DNA from 3 places in the Stutzerimonas sp. FeSN7 genome. Region 1 is predicted to be linked to each of the others. Evidence: predicted binding sites of a transcription regulator. Region 1 holds the regulator's gene; each other region holds the start of a gene.
The links. The regulator FliA, encoded in region 1, starts transcription of late flagellar genes. The targets are predictions, from matches to a motif close to CTAAAGTTTNNNNNNNNNNNGCCGNTAA.

Region 1 (4,636 bases):
CTGCGGTGGACGCCCGCGCGATCGAGGCGATGTATTCGGAACTGCACGGGCTGCGCGAGCTGATCGAAGTGCAGCTCGGTTCGATCGCCTGGGGCCAGGAGCAGAGCCGCCGCCCGCAGCAGGCAGGCCTGTGGCGTCGCCTGCAGCGTCTGGGTCTGCCGGCGGAACTGTCGCGCAGCCTGCTGGACAAGGTCGCCGCCATCACTGATGCGCGTCAGGCCTGGCGGATGGTTCTGGCGCATCTGGCGCAGGCCATCAAGGTCAGCAAGAACGAGCCGCTGGAAGAGGGCGGGGTGATTGCCCTGGTCGGGCCCGCGGGCGTTGGCAAGACCACCACGCTGGCCAAGCTTGCCGCTCGCTATGTGCTGAAGTACGGCGCGCAGAGCATCGCTCTGGCGAGCATGGACAACTACCGCATCGGCGCCCAGGAGCAGCTCAAGACGCTTGGCCGCATCCTCGACGTACCGGTGCTGCAACTCGATCCGAGCGAGCCCCTGAGCAAGTCGCTGGCTTCGCTGGCGCGCAAGCGGGTGATCCTGATCGACACTGCCGGCCTGCCCGCCAGCGATCCGACGCTGCGCATGCAGCTGCAGGCGCTTTCGGACAAGGGTGTCAAATCGAAGAATTACCTGGTGCTGGCGGCAACCAGCCAGAGCCAGGTGCTCAAGGCGGCATGGCACAACTATCGTCGTTGCGGCCTGGCTGGCTGTATTCTGACCAAGTTGGATGAGGCGGGCAGCCTCGGTGATGTGCTCGGGCTCACAATCAGCCAGCACTTGCCGATAGCCTACCTCGCGGACGGCCCGCGCATTCCGGACGACCTGCATCTGCCGCGTAGCCATCAGCTGGTGAGCCGTGCGGTGAGTTTGCAATCCGGCGAGGAACCGAGCGAGGAAACCATGGCCGATATGTTCGCCGGGTTGTACAACGGTTCGTCACGGCGGGCTGGATGATGTGGCGACAGCGGTACCAGAATGAATCAGATGCGTGCCCTGCGTGCGCATCGCCGGCCGAAAGGCCCCAGCAAGGTATAGGCGTGTGAACATGGGTATGCATCCCGTACAGGTGATTGCGGTGACCGGCGGCAAGGGTGGCGTCGGCAAGACCAACGTGTCGGTCAATCTGGCGCTGGCCCTGGCCGATCTCGGTCGGCGCGTGGTGCTGCTCGACGCCGACCTCGGCTTGGCCAACGTCGACGTGCTGCTGGGTCTGACCAGCAAGCGCACCCTGGCCGATGTAATCGCCGGCGAGTGCGATCTGCGTGACGTGCTCATCCAGGGACCAGGTGGCATTCGCATCGTGCCGGCAGCGTCCGGTACCCAGAGCATGGTGCAACTGTCGTCCCTGCAGCACGCAGGGCTGATCCAGGCATTCAGCGAGATGGGCGACGAGATCGACGTGCTGATCATCGACACCGCGGCCGGTATCGGCGACTCGGTGGTCAGCTTCGTGCGCGCCGCGCAGGAGGTGCTGCTGGTGGTCACCGACGAGCCGACATCGATCACTGACGCCTATGCGCTGATCAAGCTGCTCAATCGTGACTACGGCATCAGCCGCTTCCGCGTGCTGGCCAACATGGCCCATGCGCCGCAAGAAGGTCGCAACCTGTTCGCCAAACTGACCAAGGTTACCGAACGGTTTCTCGATGTCGCATTGCAGTACGTCGGCGCCGTGCCTTACGACGAGGCCGTGCGCAAGGCGGTACAGAAACAGCGTGCGGTCTATGAAGCGTATCCGCGCTCGAAATGTGCACTAGCCTTCAAGGCGATCGCGCAGAAGGTCGATACCTGGCCGCTGCCGGCGACACCGCGGGGCCATCTCGAATTCTTCGTAGAGCGCCTCATCAGCCCCGCTTCACCCAGCCACGAATGACAGGTGCCGGATCCGCTATGTATTACAGCAAGGCTCAGGCAAAGGATGCGCAGTACCGCCTGATCGATCAGTACGCCCCGTTGGTCAAGCGAATCGCTTACCACCTGTTGGCGCGCCTGCCTGCCAGTGTGCAGGTGGACGATCTGATCCAGGCTGGAATGATCGGACTGCTGGAAGCAGCGAAGAAATACGACGCCGGCAAAGGTGCCAGTTTCGAAACCTACGCCGGTATCCGCATCCGCGGCACCATGCTCGACGAAGTTCGCAAGGGGGACTGGGCGCCGCGCTCGGTGCACCGCAACTCGCGCATGGTCAGCGAGGCGATCCGCGCCATCGAGGCGAAAACCGGGCGTGACGCTAAAGATCACGAGGTTGCGGCCGAACTTAAGCTTAGCCTCGACGAGTATTACGCCATTCTCGGCGACACGCTGGGCAGCCGCCTCTTCAGCTTTGACGATCTGCTGCAGGAAGGCGAGCACGGCGAACTGCAGGAAGACGCGAGCAGCACCCATCCGGAACCGTTTCGCGATCTGGAGGACGAGCGTTTCCAGCAGGCGCTGGCCGATGCCATCGGCAATCTGCCCGAACGCGAGAAGCTGGTGCTGTCGCTGTATTACGACGAAGAGTTGAACTTGAAGGAAATTGGTCAGGTGCTGGGAGTCAGCGAGTCGCGTGTGAGCCAGTTGCATAGCCAGTGTGCTGCGCGCTTGCGTGCACGCCTCGGCGAATGGCGCGCCAATTGACAATTGTTTGCGGTATGACGTGCTCGGTTTGCTGAGGCATTTTGGGACTTACGGAGGTCGACTTGGACAAGAACATGAAAATCCTCATCGTCGATGACTTCTCGACGATGAGACGAATCATCAAGAACCTCTTGCGTGATCTGGGGTTCACCAACACCGCCGAGGCGGACGACGGCACCACCGCACTGCCGATGCTGAAAAGCGGCAGCTTCGATTTCCTGGTCACCGACTGGAACATGCCGGGCATGAGCGGTATCGATCTGCTGCGCACAGTGCGCGCGGACGAGCGCCTCAAGCATCTGCCGGTACTGATGGTGACCGCCGAGGCGAAGCGCGATCAGATCATCGAAGCGGCCCAGGCCGGGGTCAATGGCTATGTGGTCAAACCCTTCACCGCCCAGGTGCTCAAGGAAAAGATCGAGAAGATCTTCGAGCGCGTCAACGGCTGAAGCAGTAACGCCGCGAGGGCACTATGACGCAAGCAGACCAAAGCCTGGCAGAGTTCGAAGCGACTCTGAAGGCCAACGCACCCCGCCTGATTGAAAGCCTGCAGCAAGGCCGCTTCGATGAAGCGACGCAGATGTTCAACGAGCTCAATCAGGTGCGCAACAACGGGCTCTATCAGGAAGTGGGCAAGCTCACGCGCGAGCTGCACAACGCCATCGTCAAGCTTGAGATGGATACCTGCGCCACGGGCGGCGACCCGTCACCGATCACCGATGCCACCGACCGTCTGTCCTACGTGGTGGAAATGACCGAGAAAGCCGCCAATCGCACCATGGACCTGGTCGAGGAATCGGCCCCGCTGGTGAACTATGTCAGCTACGAGGCCCAGAGCCTGACGGCCGATTGGCAGCGCTTCATGCGCCGTGACATGAATGCCGAGCAGTTCCGCGATCTGGTCAAGCGCATCGACCAGTACCTGCAGCGCAGCATGAACGATGGCAGCCAGCTTTCGCAGAATCTCAGCGAGATCATGCTGGCCCAGGACTTCCAGGATCTAACCGGCCAGGTGATCAAGCGGGTGACCCGACTGATCACCGAGCTTGAAAGCAACCTGCTCAATCTCGTCCTCATGGCGGGGCAGGTGGACCGCGTTGCCGGCATCCAGCACGACCGCGATGCCATGCGCGCCGAGCAAGAGAAGAAAAAACAAGAAAAAATGCCTTCCAACGGTGAAGGTCCGCAGATGCATGCCGATATGCGTGAAGACGTCGTTTCCGGCCAGGACGATGTCGATGATCTGCTTTCAAGCCTGGGCTTTTAGGGGAAGTGAATATGAGCTTCGACGCCGATGAAGAAATCCTCCAGGACTTCCTGGTAGAGGCCGGCGAGATTCTCGAACTATTGTCCGAGCAACTCGTGGAGCTGGAAAGCAGCCCCGATGACATGGCGTTGCTCAATGCGATTTTTCGCGGGTTCCACACGGTCAAGGGCGGTGCAGGCTTCCTTCAGCTTCATGAGCTGGTGGAGTGCTGCCATATCGCCGAAAACGTCTTCGACATCCTGCGCAAGGGTGAGCGTCGCGTCGATTCCGAACTGATGGATGTCGTTCTGCAGGCGCTGGACGCCGTGAACGAAATGTTCAGTCAGGTCCGCGAACGCGTCGAACCGACGCCAGCCTCACCCGAGCTGCTGGCTGCGCTTGCGCGCCTCGCCGAGCCCGCTTCCGCCGATGCGGCGCCAGTCGTTCCGGCTGCCCCGCAGGTGGTCGCCGAGCCTGAGGCCGAGCCCGCTGGCGCCGATAGCGAGTTCGAGCAGTTGCTCGACGCGATCCAGCCGGCTGCGAGCGAGACGGCTGCGAGCGAGGCCGAACACGGCCCCGTTACCGACGAGATCACCGACGACGAATTCGAGTCGCTGCTCGATCAGTTGCATGGCAAGGGCCAGTTCTCGGCACCGGCCAGCGCCGCAGCGCCTGCGGTACCTGTTGCGCCGGATGCAGCCGCTGCAAAGACCGGTGATGAAATCACCGATGAGGAATTCGAAGCGCTTCTCGACCAGCTGCACGGCAAGGGCAA
Region 2 (4,636 bases), 1.3 Mb from region 1:
AATTCGGCCTCGGCCACGTCAGCCGCGCCGATGTGGAAGCGGGCTTCATCGAATTCCAGGAGCTGCTCGGCCACTGTCGCTTCCGCGACTGCAAGCATGATCGCGAACCGGGCTGTGCACTGCTCAAGGCGCTGGAAGACGGCCGCATCCAGCCGCAACGCATGGCCAGTTACCGGCACATCCTCAGCAGCCTGCCGGAATCGGACTACTGATAAGCGGGCTGCTCAGCGCGCACCGGGTTCACTGAACTTCAGCACGCCATCCTCGAAGATGTTCAGCCGCTCGCGCAGCTGTTGCGGCTGCAACGGCTCATTGAGCGCCGGCGCGCCACCGCCACCGCCGCTTGCTGGCGGCTGAGCCGCCTCGCCCGCATCGGACTTCTGCGACGCATCGGGCTGCTCGCCCTCGATGGAGCGCTGCGCCTTCTTGGTCAGCACAAGGATATCGATGCGACGGTTCACCGGATTGAACGGGTCCTTGCGATCGAACAGCGCAGAGGATGCGTAGCCAACCACCCGCGCGATCTGCTCTTCCGGATAGCCACCGTACACCAGCGTTCGCCGAGCCGCGTTGGCGCGGCTGGCCGACAGCTCCCAGTTGCCGAAGTCACCACGCCCGGAAAACGGCTTGGCGTCGGTGTGCCCGCTGATGCTGATCTTGTTCGGCACCGCGGCGATGGTGTCCACCAGCGCCAGCAGGATGTCCTCGAAGTAAGGCTGTAGCTGGGCGCTGCCGAGGGCGAACATCGGTCGGTTCTCGGCATCCATGATCTGGATGCGCAGGCCGTCCTGGGTGATCTCGAAGAGGATCTGGTCCTTGAACTTCTGCAGCTCGGGGTTCTCGTCGACCTTGTTCTGCAGTTCCTGCAGCAGCAACTCCAGCCGCTCGCGCTCGATCTGCTCGGCGAACGTCTCGGCCTGCTGGGCGTCGATCTGCGCCTCGCTCTGCGCCGGCTCCAGCTCGGGATTGAGGGTGCGGTCCGGCGAAGGCGTCGGCGTGCCGCCCAGATCGATGACATGGGGGCTGGCGCTTTCGGTGAACCCGATGGGGTCCTGAAAATAGCCGGAGATGAGTTTCTTCTGTTCCGGCGTGGCCGAACTCATCAGCCACATCACCAGGAAGAACGCCATCATCGCCGTGGCGAAGTCGGCGAAGGCGATCTTCCAGGCGCCACCGTGATGACCGCCAGCGACCTTCTTGACCCGCTTGACGATGATCGGTTGGGTATTGTTCATGGCGAACCTTTAGCTGCCACGCATGGCTTGCTCGAGCTCGGAGAAGCTCGGGCGGTGCGCCGGATAGAGAACCTTACGGCCGAACTCGACGGCCAGGCTCGGCGGCATGCCGGACGCCGAGGCCACCAGGGTCGCCTTGATGGATTCGTATACGTTCAGCTCCTCCTTGGCATCGTGCTCCAGCGCCGCCGCCAGCGGGCCGAAGAAGCCGTAGGAGGCGAGAATACCGAGGAAGGTACCCACCAGCGCCGACCCCACCTTGTAGCCGATCATCGCGTTGTCCGCCTCAGCGAGGATGGACATGGTGATCACGATACCCAGCACCGCCGCGACGATACCCATCGCCGGCAGACCGTCGGCCACCTTGCTGACCGCGTGGGCCGGATGATCGAGTTCCTCCTTCAGGCTGGTCAGCTCCATGTCGAACAGGCCTTCCAGCTCATGGGGCGCCATGTTGCCGGAAGACATGATGCGCAGGTAGTCGCAGGTGAAGGCGGTCATCCGCTCGTCCTGCAGGAAGCCGGGGTACTTGCTGAACAGCGGGCTCGCGGCCGGGTCCTCGAGGTCAGCCTCGATGGCCATCATGCCTTCACGGCGGCTCTTGTTCAGAATCGCGTAGAGCAGGCTGAGCACTTCCAGGTAATAGGCGTGGGTGAAGCGCGTGCTGAACATCTTCAGCGACTTCTTGAAGACGATCATGGTGGTGCTGCCCGGGTTGGCCTGCAGGAAGCCACCCAGCGCCGCGCCGCCGATGATCATCACCTCGAAGGGATGGATGAGCGCGCCGATCTTGCCGCCGGATAGTACGAACCCGCCCAGCACGCTGGCGAACACGACGATGATGCCGATGATTTTGACCATAGGAGGTACGTCTGGAACCTGATTACGAGCCGTTCGGACTGCGGCAACAACTGCCGCAAAACCCCGCCGTACGGCCTTGCAGAAGGAATGTTGGAAGAATTGTTCTGGTTATCGGAACTTTTGCGCCAGACTAAAGGCCATCCCGATGAAAAGCTAGTTCGGCCATGACCACCACACCCCCGCTGCCCCGTACGCTACCTGCCTGGATCAAGGCACTCGACGACGCTCCCCTGCCCGCCTTCGCCGCCGTTCATGGCAAGGTGCGCCTGGCGCTGCGCGACGCCAGCAAGTCGATGCGGCAGATTGCCGAGCTGATTCAGGACAGCCCGGTGCTGGCGCTGCGCTTCATTCAGGAAGCCAATCGCGGCATCGGCGATGGCCAGCCAGCGGAAAGCCTCGAGGTCGCGCTCAGCCGCATCGGCCTGCAACGCGCCGAGGCGCTGCTGGCTCGCATACCGGCGATGGAGGCCCAGGACATGCCGCGGCCGCTGCGTCAGGTGGTGCTGATCAGCCGGCATGCCAGCCAGCAGGCCAACGGACTGTTCGCCGCCCGCCTCGCACGGCTGTGGCAGGACATCCACTGGGGCAGCCTGCTGTTTCTCGCCCCGGCCTGGGCGCTGGTCGGCGCCTATCCGCATCTGCTGGACGCCTGGGAGCAGCGAGTGCTGGTCAAGGGCGAGCCGGCCAGCCGCGTCGAGCGCGAACTGCTCGGCGTTTCCCTGCTTGAACTGTGCCTCGCGCTCGCCGAGCACTGGCGCCTGCCGGACTGGATCATTCAGGGCTACCGCCTGCTGGGCGCCGACCGGCGCAGGCTGATCAAGGCGCTGCACATCGCCCACGACAACGAGCACCCGCTGCACCAGCAGCAGATGCTCGACGCCGATCCGGAATTGCGGCGCTGGCTGACGCTGCCGAGTAACACCATCGTACTGGCCAACGGCCTGGCGCTGTCGGCGCACCACAGCTGGAGCGGCATCCACAGCCTGCGCTGGCAACGCCTGGCCGGGCTGTATCTGCAGGTCCCGCTGGGGGAATTGCAGCAGATGGTGCACCAGCAGGCAGTCATCAGCGCCCGCGATTTCGGCGCGACCGATCTCTGGCACCCCGCCCAAGGGTTGCTGTGGCCGAGTGGCAGCCGCTTCCAGGTGTTGCGCGAAGTACCCGCGGCCACATCTGCACCGACGGCCGATCTGACCGAATGGCGCGAACACTGCCGCCGCCTGCTTGCCGAACCCAGCCCGTTCAGCAACGTGCTGCAGCTGACCGCCACCGCCAGCCAGGCCCTGACCAGCGCCGGCATGCAACGCTCGCTGGTATTGCTGGTGGATCGCAAGCAGAACCGCCTCGTCGCCCAGCAATGCGTCGGCCTGCCCGGCGATGCCGCACGGTTGACGCTTGCACCGGAGCAGAGCCAGGTCGTGCGTCGCCTGCTGGAAAAACCGGCCCAGCTGCGTCTGCAGCCGGCCAACATGGCACAGTTTTCCGCTCTGCTGCCCGGCGGCCTCAAGGCACTGTTCGCCGGCGAACACCTGCTACTTCGCTCACTGGGCGTCGACGGTCGGGTATTGATGCTGGTCGTGGCCGATCAGAACGGCGCGCCGCTGTCCGACGCCAGCGTGCAAACATTCGCTAAAACATCACAATGCATCGAGCGCGCTTTGAGTCTGTTCGGCAGGCGCGGGGGCTGAGCTTTTTCGCTAGACTTCGCCCCTTCAACGACTAGTCGAGGCCTGCCGTGTCCGCCTTTTCCAATCTGCCACTGGTGATCGAGCCCGCCGATCTGGCCACCCGCCTCGATGCGCCCGAGCTGATCCTGGTCGACCTGACCAGTGCTGCCCGCTATGCCGAAGGCCACCTGCCGGGCGCCCGCTTCGTCGATCCCAAACAGACCCAACTGGGCCGACCGCCCGCACCAGGCCTGCTGCCCGAACAGGCGCAGCTGGAACGGGTGTTCGGCGCGCTGGGCCATCGCCCCGATGCGGTGTACGTGGTGTACGACGACGAAGGCGGCGGCTGGGCCGGACGCTTCATCTGGTTGCTCGACGTGATCGGCCACCGGCACTACCACTATCTCAACGGCGGGCTGCATGCCTGGCTGGACGAAGCCCGTCCGCTGAGCCGGGAGATACCCGAAGCGGCGACCGGTACACCACACCTGGTCGTGGACGACGCCCCGACCGCCACCCGCCACTACATCGAGAGCCGCCTCGGCGCCGACGACCTGGTGATCTGGGACGCCCGCTCGCCGGCCGAATACCGCGGCGAGAAGCTCTTCGCCGCCCGCGGAGGCCATATCCCCGGGGCGGTCAATTTCGAGTGGACCGCCGCCATGGACCCCGCCCGCGCGTTGCGCATCCGCGAAGACATCGCCGAGCGCCTGCTGGCACTGGGCATCGTTCCGGACAAGGAAATCGTCACCCACTGCCAGACTCACCACCGCTCCGGCTTCACCTACCTGCTGGCCAAGGCGCTGGGCTATCCCCGCGTCAAGGGCTATGCCGGTTCCTGGGCCGAATGGGGCAACCTGCCTGACACCCCGG
Region 3 (4,636 bases), 600 kb from region 1:
GCGCCGCAGCCATGGAAGATCGAGGCGAACTCCACCGCGATATAACCGCCGCCAACCACCAGGACCCGCCGCGGCAAGGCGTCCAGATAGAAGGCTTCGTTGGAGGTGATGGCGTGCTCGCGGCCCGGGATTTCCGGCACGTGCGGCCAGCCGCCGGTAGCGATCAGGATATGTTCGGCGCTGTAGCGCTTGCCTTCGACTTCGACGGTATGTGCATCGACCAGTTGCGCATGTGCCTGCAGCAGGGTCACGCCGCTGTCCACCAGGATGCTGCGATAGATGCCGTTCAGGCGCTGAATCTCGCGATCCTTGTTGGCGATCAGGGTCTTCCAGTCGAAGGTCGCGCCGTCGATGGTCCAGCCGTAGCCCTGCGCCTGGCCGATGTCCTCAGCGTAGTGCGCACCGTAGACCAGCAGCTTCTTCGGCACACAGCCGACGTTGACGCAGGTGCCGCCCAGGTAGCGGCTCTCGGCGACGGCCACTTGCGCGCCAAAGCCTGCAGCGAAGCGCGCCGCACGTACGCCACCGGAACCCGCACCGATGACGAATAGATCGAAGTCGTAAGCCATGTAGAGTTGTCTCCTTCTGTAGCGAACAGCATAACCCAGGCTTTGCGCCTGATTCACCGAAGGAGTGCCCCATGCGCCCCACCCTCACCCACCTGGCGCTGCATGTGCCAGACCTGGACGCCTGTATCGCCTTCTACACGAGGTTCTGCGGAATGCGGGTGTTCCACGAACGCCCGGGCAAAGGCTCACGCATCGTCTGGATGGCCGAGCCCGGCAAGGAGCGGGAATTCATCTTCGTGATCATGCCGGGCGGCATGGATCGCTCGCTGGCGGAGAACGACTACAGCCATTTCGGTTTCGCCATGGCCAGTCGGGAGGAAGTGGATGCGGTAGCCGAATTGGCGCGCGCGGATGGCTGCTTGATCTGGGAGCCGCGCGACGAGCCCTATCCGGTGGGCTACTACTGTGGGGTACGCGACCCGGCGGGCAACTATGTGGAGTTCAGCTATGGCCAGCCGCTCGGGCCGGGCGCCGAGGAATTGCCCCCGCCATAAAACGATCGGGCCACCCTGAGGTGGCCCGACTGGATCAGAACGCCTTACCGGTGAGGTAGAAGTTCTCGTAGCAGAAGTTGGTCGCCTCGATGTAACCCTCGGCGCTACCGCAGTCGAAACGCTGTCCCTTGAATTTGTAGGCCAGCACGCAACCGTCCTTTGCCTGCTTCATCAGCGCGTCGGTGATCTGGATTTCACCTCCCTTGCCCGGCTCGGTCTGCTCGATCAGCTCGAAGATGTCCGGGGTGAGGATGTAACGGCCGATGATCGCCAGGTTCGACGGGGCGTCTTCCGGCTTGGGCTTTTCGACCATGTGGCTGACGCGGAAGATGTCGTCGCGAATCATCTCGCCGGCAATCACGCCGTACTTGCTGGTTTCTTCCGGCGGTACTTCCTGGATCGCCACGATCGAGCAGCGGAACTGGTTGTACAGCTTGACCATCTGCGCCAGCACCGGGTCGCCATCGAGGTTGATGCACAGGTCGTCTGCCAGCACCACGGCGAACGGCTCGTCACCGATCAGCGGACGGCCGCTGAGAATTGCGTGGCCCAGCCCCTTCATTTCCACCTGACGGGTGTAGGAAAAGCTGCACTCGTCGATCAGGCGACGAATACCGACGAGGTACTTTTCCTTGTCGGTGTTGCGAATCTGATGCTCGAGCTCATAGCTGATATCGAAGTGGTCTTCGAGCGAGCGCTTGCCACGCCCGGTGACCATGGCGATCTGCGTGAGCCCTGCCGCCAGCGCCTCCTCTACCCCGTACTGGATCAGCGGCTTGTTCACCACCGGCAGCATTTCCTTGGGCATGGCCTTGGTTGCGGGGAGAAAACGGGTGCCATATCCGGCAGCGGGAAAAAGGCATTTCTTGATCATGTGAGTCCTTGAAATGAAGGTTCCAATCGATGCACTGCTTGTAGGAACAGCAGCTGCCTTGCGGTGTTGCCCGGTCTTGCCGGCGTAGAGCCTACGACCATCGTTTTCATAAGGGGTTCGCAGCGAACGCAACGGAGGAATGCAGAAAAGATGCCCGTTCACTGACGTCCTTTCCAATCGCCTGCCAGACGGGTCGGCAACGCTAATATCGCTTTGCCATTCTGTAAAGCGGCGCTATGTCTCATGCCCATTCGCACCGGCGTGATGCATGACGCCGCTTCTGTTCTTTAGCAGTGCGCGGTTACAGCAAGATGCCAACCAGGACCGCCGCCGCTGCCCTCGAACTCATGACCTGAGTCAGTGAAAGCTGCATTTGCTCCGTCATTGGTCGAGCGACGTGGTTCACATTCCTCAGAAAGCAATACCATAGCGCGCGCCATAATGGCGCAAGGCTACCACCGGCTTCGAAGTTTCAAGAATCCACGCTACTAGCCGATACGAGCTTCAGATCGCCCAGCTCGTTGCTGCGTCGTCATGGGAAACCAATAAAACAAGAGTGCAGTGACAGCTACCTTCCGCGTGGCAGTAGTACTAAGGAAAACCATGAACAACTCCGCCCCTCGACAAATGTCCGTGCAGACGAAGATCAACCTGGCGCTGGTGCTGGTGCTGGTGGCGATCATGTCGGCCTCGCTGTTCATCGCTGCCAGCACGGAGAAGCGGCTGGTTCTGCAGGTGGTCGAGCAGCAGACCAAGGATGCCGCCGACTCGTACTTCGACAGCATCAACACCATGATGCTGACCGGTACCATGGCGCAGCGCGAGGTGCTGCGAAACAAGATCCTGGCACGCCCCGGCGTCATCGATGCGCGCATCATCCGAGGCGATGAAGTGACCAAGGTGTTCGGTCCCGGTTACGCGCATCAGGCGCCTGCCGACGCGCTCGATCGTCAGGCGTTGACGGGCGAGTCGATCATTCAGATCGACAAGAAGGATGGCGGCCGGGTGCTGACCGTGATCAACCCGATCCTTGCCCATGCCGACTACCGCGGAACCAACTGCCTGACCTGCCACCAGGTCGCCGAGAACGCCGTCATGGGCGCCGTGCGCATCAGCTACGACCTCAAGGCGCTGGATCAGGAGGTCGACCGCAATATCCTCGTCAGCGGCGCGATCCAGTTGTTGTTGCTGATTGTCGGCGTGGTGGTGATGTGCATGACCGTCCGCCATGTGATCCTGCGTCGTATCAACGCCATGCGCCACACCATGGACAGCATGGCCGAAGACGAGGACCTCAGCCGCAGTGTCGCGGTCGGTGCAAAGGATGAAATCGGCGCCATGGGCGATGCCTTCAACCGCATGATCGGCAAGTTCCGCCATAGCCTGGAAGCAGTCGCCGGGGTCACGCACCAGCTCACCGATGTGTCCGAACGCGTCTCCCATGTCGCGGAAAAGACCCTGGCCGCGGTCAACGACCAGCGCAGCGAGACAGATCTGGTCGCCTCGGCGATGAACGAGATGAGTGCCACTGTGCAGGAAGTGGCGCGCAACGCCAGCCATACGGCAACTGCTTCCACCGGAGCGGACAATGAATCGAAGGCCGGCGTGAAGGTCGCCAGCGAAGCGCTGGATGGTATCGAAGTGCTGATCGCCGAAATCGAAAAGGCCGCCGAGGTGATCCAGCGGGTCGAGAGCGACAGCGCCAGCATCGACATGGTGCTCGGCGTGATCAACGGCATCGCCGAGCAGACCAACTTGCTGGCGCTGAACGCCGCGATCGAAGCAGCCCGCGCCGGCGAACAGGGCCGCGGCTTCGCGGTGGTGGCTGACGAGGTGCGTACCCTCGCCTCGCGCACGCAGAAGTCCACCGAAGAAATTCAGGCCATGATCGAGCAGCTGCAAAGCGGCGTGCGCAACGCGGTACAGGCGATGAAGGAGGCGCAGCTGCGTGCGCGTTCCGGCTCGCAGTGCGTCGAGAAAGCCGCACAGAGCCTGAGCGTGATTGCCAACGAAGTGGGCACCATCAACGAGATGAACACCCAGATCGCCACGGCTGCCGAACAGCAGAGTGCGGTGGCCGAGGAGATCAACCGCAACATCACCACCATCAGCCGCATTGCCGACACCACCTCGGCCGACGCGGCACAAACCTCGCAGATCAGCGATGAACTGGTGCGCCTGGCTACCGAACTGAACCGTCTGGTCGGCCAGTTCAAGCTCTGAGCACGCACGCGAGGCCAGCCGCGGTCTCGCGTCTTCTGCGCCCTGCATCCCGCCCAGCGGTGCGGTGCGGGGCGCTATTCTTGATCTGAGACAGTCGGCGCATGAGGCCTGATCGTCCATAATTCGCGCCCATGACCTGCCTGAGCCGGAAACACCCGAGGGTGGCACCGCGTTCCGCTTCCGACTCCGAATTCAACCCTTAGGTGAAACGAACAATGGACCAACTGCCGAGCTTCAACCGGGCCCTGGTCGAGAAATACGACCGTCCCGGTCCACGCTACACGTCCTACCCTACTGCCCCGCAGTTCCATCAGGCCTTCGCCGAGGACGACTACCGCGCTGCCGCTGCGCGCAGCAATCAGGCCCAGCCGCCCAAGCCGCTGTCGGTGTACATCCACATCCCGTTCTGCAAGAGCCTGTGCTACTACTGCGCCTGCAACAAGATCATCACCCACAAGACCGAGCGCGCCGTCGAG

Region 2: a site for FliA is predicted at 2,205-2,232, ahead of motA (flagellar motor stator protein MotA). Genes of this name have one in related genera too.
Region 3: a site for FliA is predicted at 2,409-2,436, ahead of P5703_RS09855 (methyl-accepting chemotaxis protein). Genes of this name have one in related genera too.

What each region holds. Positions count from the first base shown of each region.
Region 1 covers NZ_JARPMN010000001.1:1,525,751-1,530,386, forward strand. The annotation lists gene flhF (flagellar biosynthesis GTPase FlhF) at 1-953, shown strand, start outside; gene fleN (flagellar synthesis regulator FleN) at 1,045-1,872, shown strand; gene fliA (RNA polymerase sigma factor FliA) at 1,890-2,615, shown strand; gene P5703_RS07140 (chemotaxis response regulator CheY) at 2,690-3,064, shown strand; gene P5703_RS07145 (protein phosphatase CheZ) at 3,088-3,882, shown strand; gene P5703_RS07150 (chemotaxis protein CheA) at 3,894-4,636, shown strand, end outside.
Region 2 covers NZ_JARPMN010000001.1:235,860-240,495, reverse strand. The annotation lists gene rsgA (small ribosomal subunit biogenesis GTPase RsgA) at 1-212, shown strand, start outside; gene motB (flagellar motor protein MotB) at 225-1,235, opposite strand; gene motA (flagellar motor stator protein MotA) at 1,245-2,096, opposite strand; gene P5703_RS00970 (HDOD domain-containing protein) at 2,261-3,784, shown strand; gene P5703_RS00965 (rhodanese-like domain-containing protein) at 3,832-4,636, shown strand, end outside.
Region 3 covers NZ_JARPMN010000001.1:2,123,659-2,128,294, forward strand. The annotation lists gene gorA (glutathione-disulfide reductase) at 1-569, opposite strand, end outside; gene P5703_RS09845 (VOC family protein) at 641-1,063, shown strand; gene galU (UTP--glucose-1-phosphate uridylyltransferase GalU) at 1,098-1,937, opposite strand; gene P5703_RS09855 (methyl-accepting chemotaxis protein) at 2,541-4,160, shown strand; gene hemN (oxygen-independent coproporphyrinogen III oxidase) at 4,376-4,636, shown strand, end outside.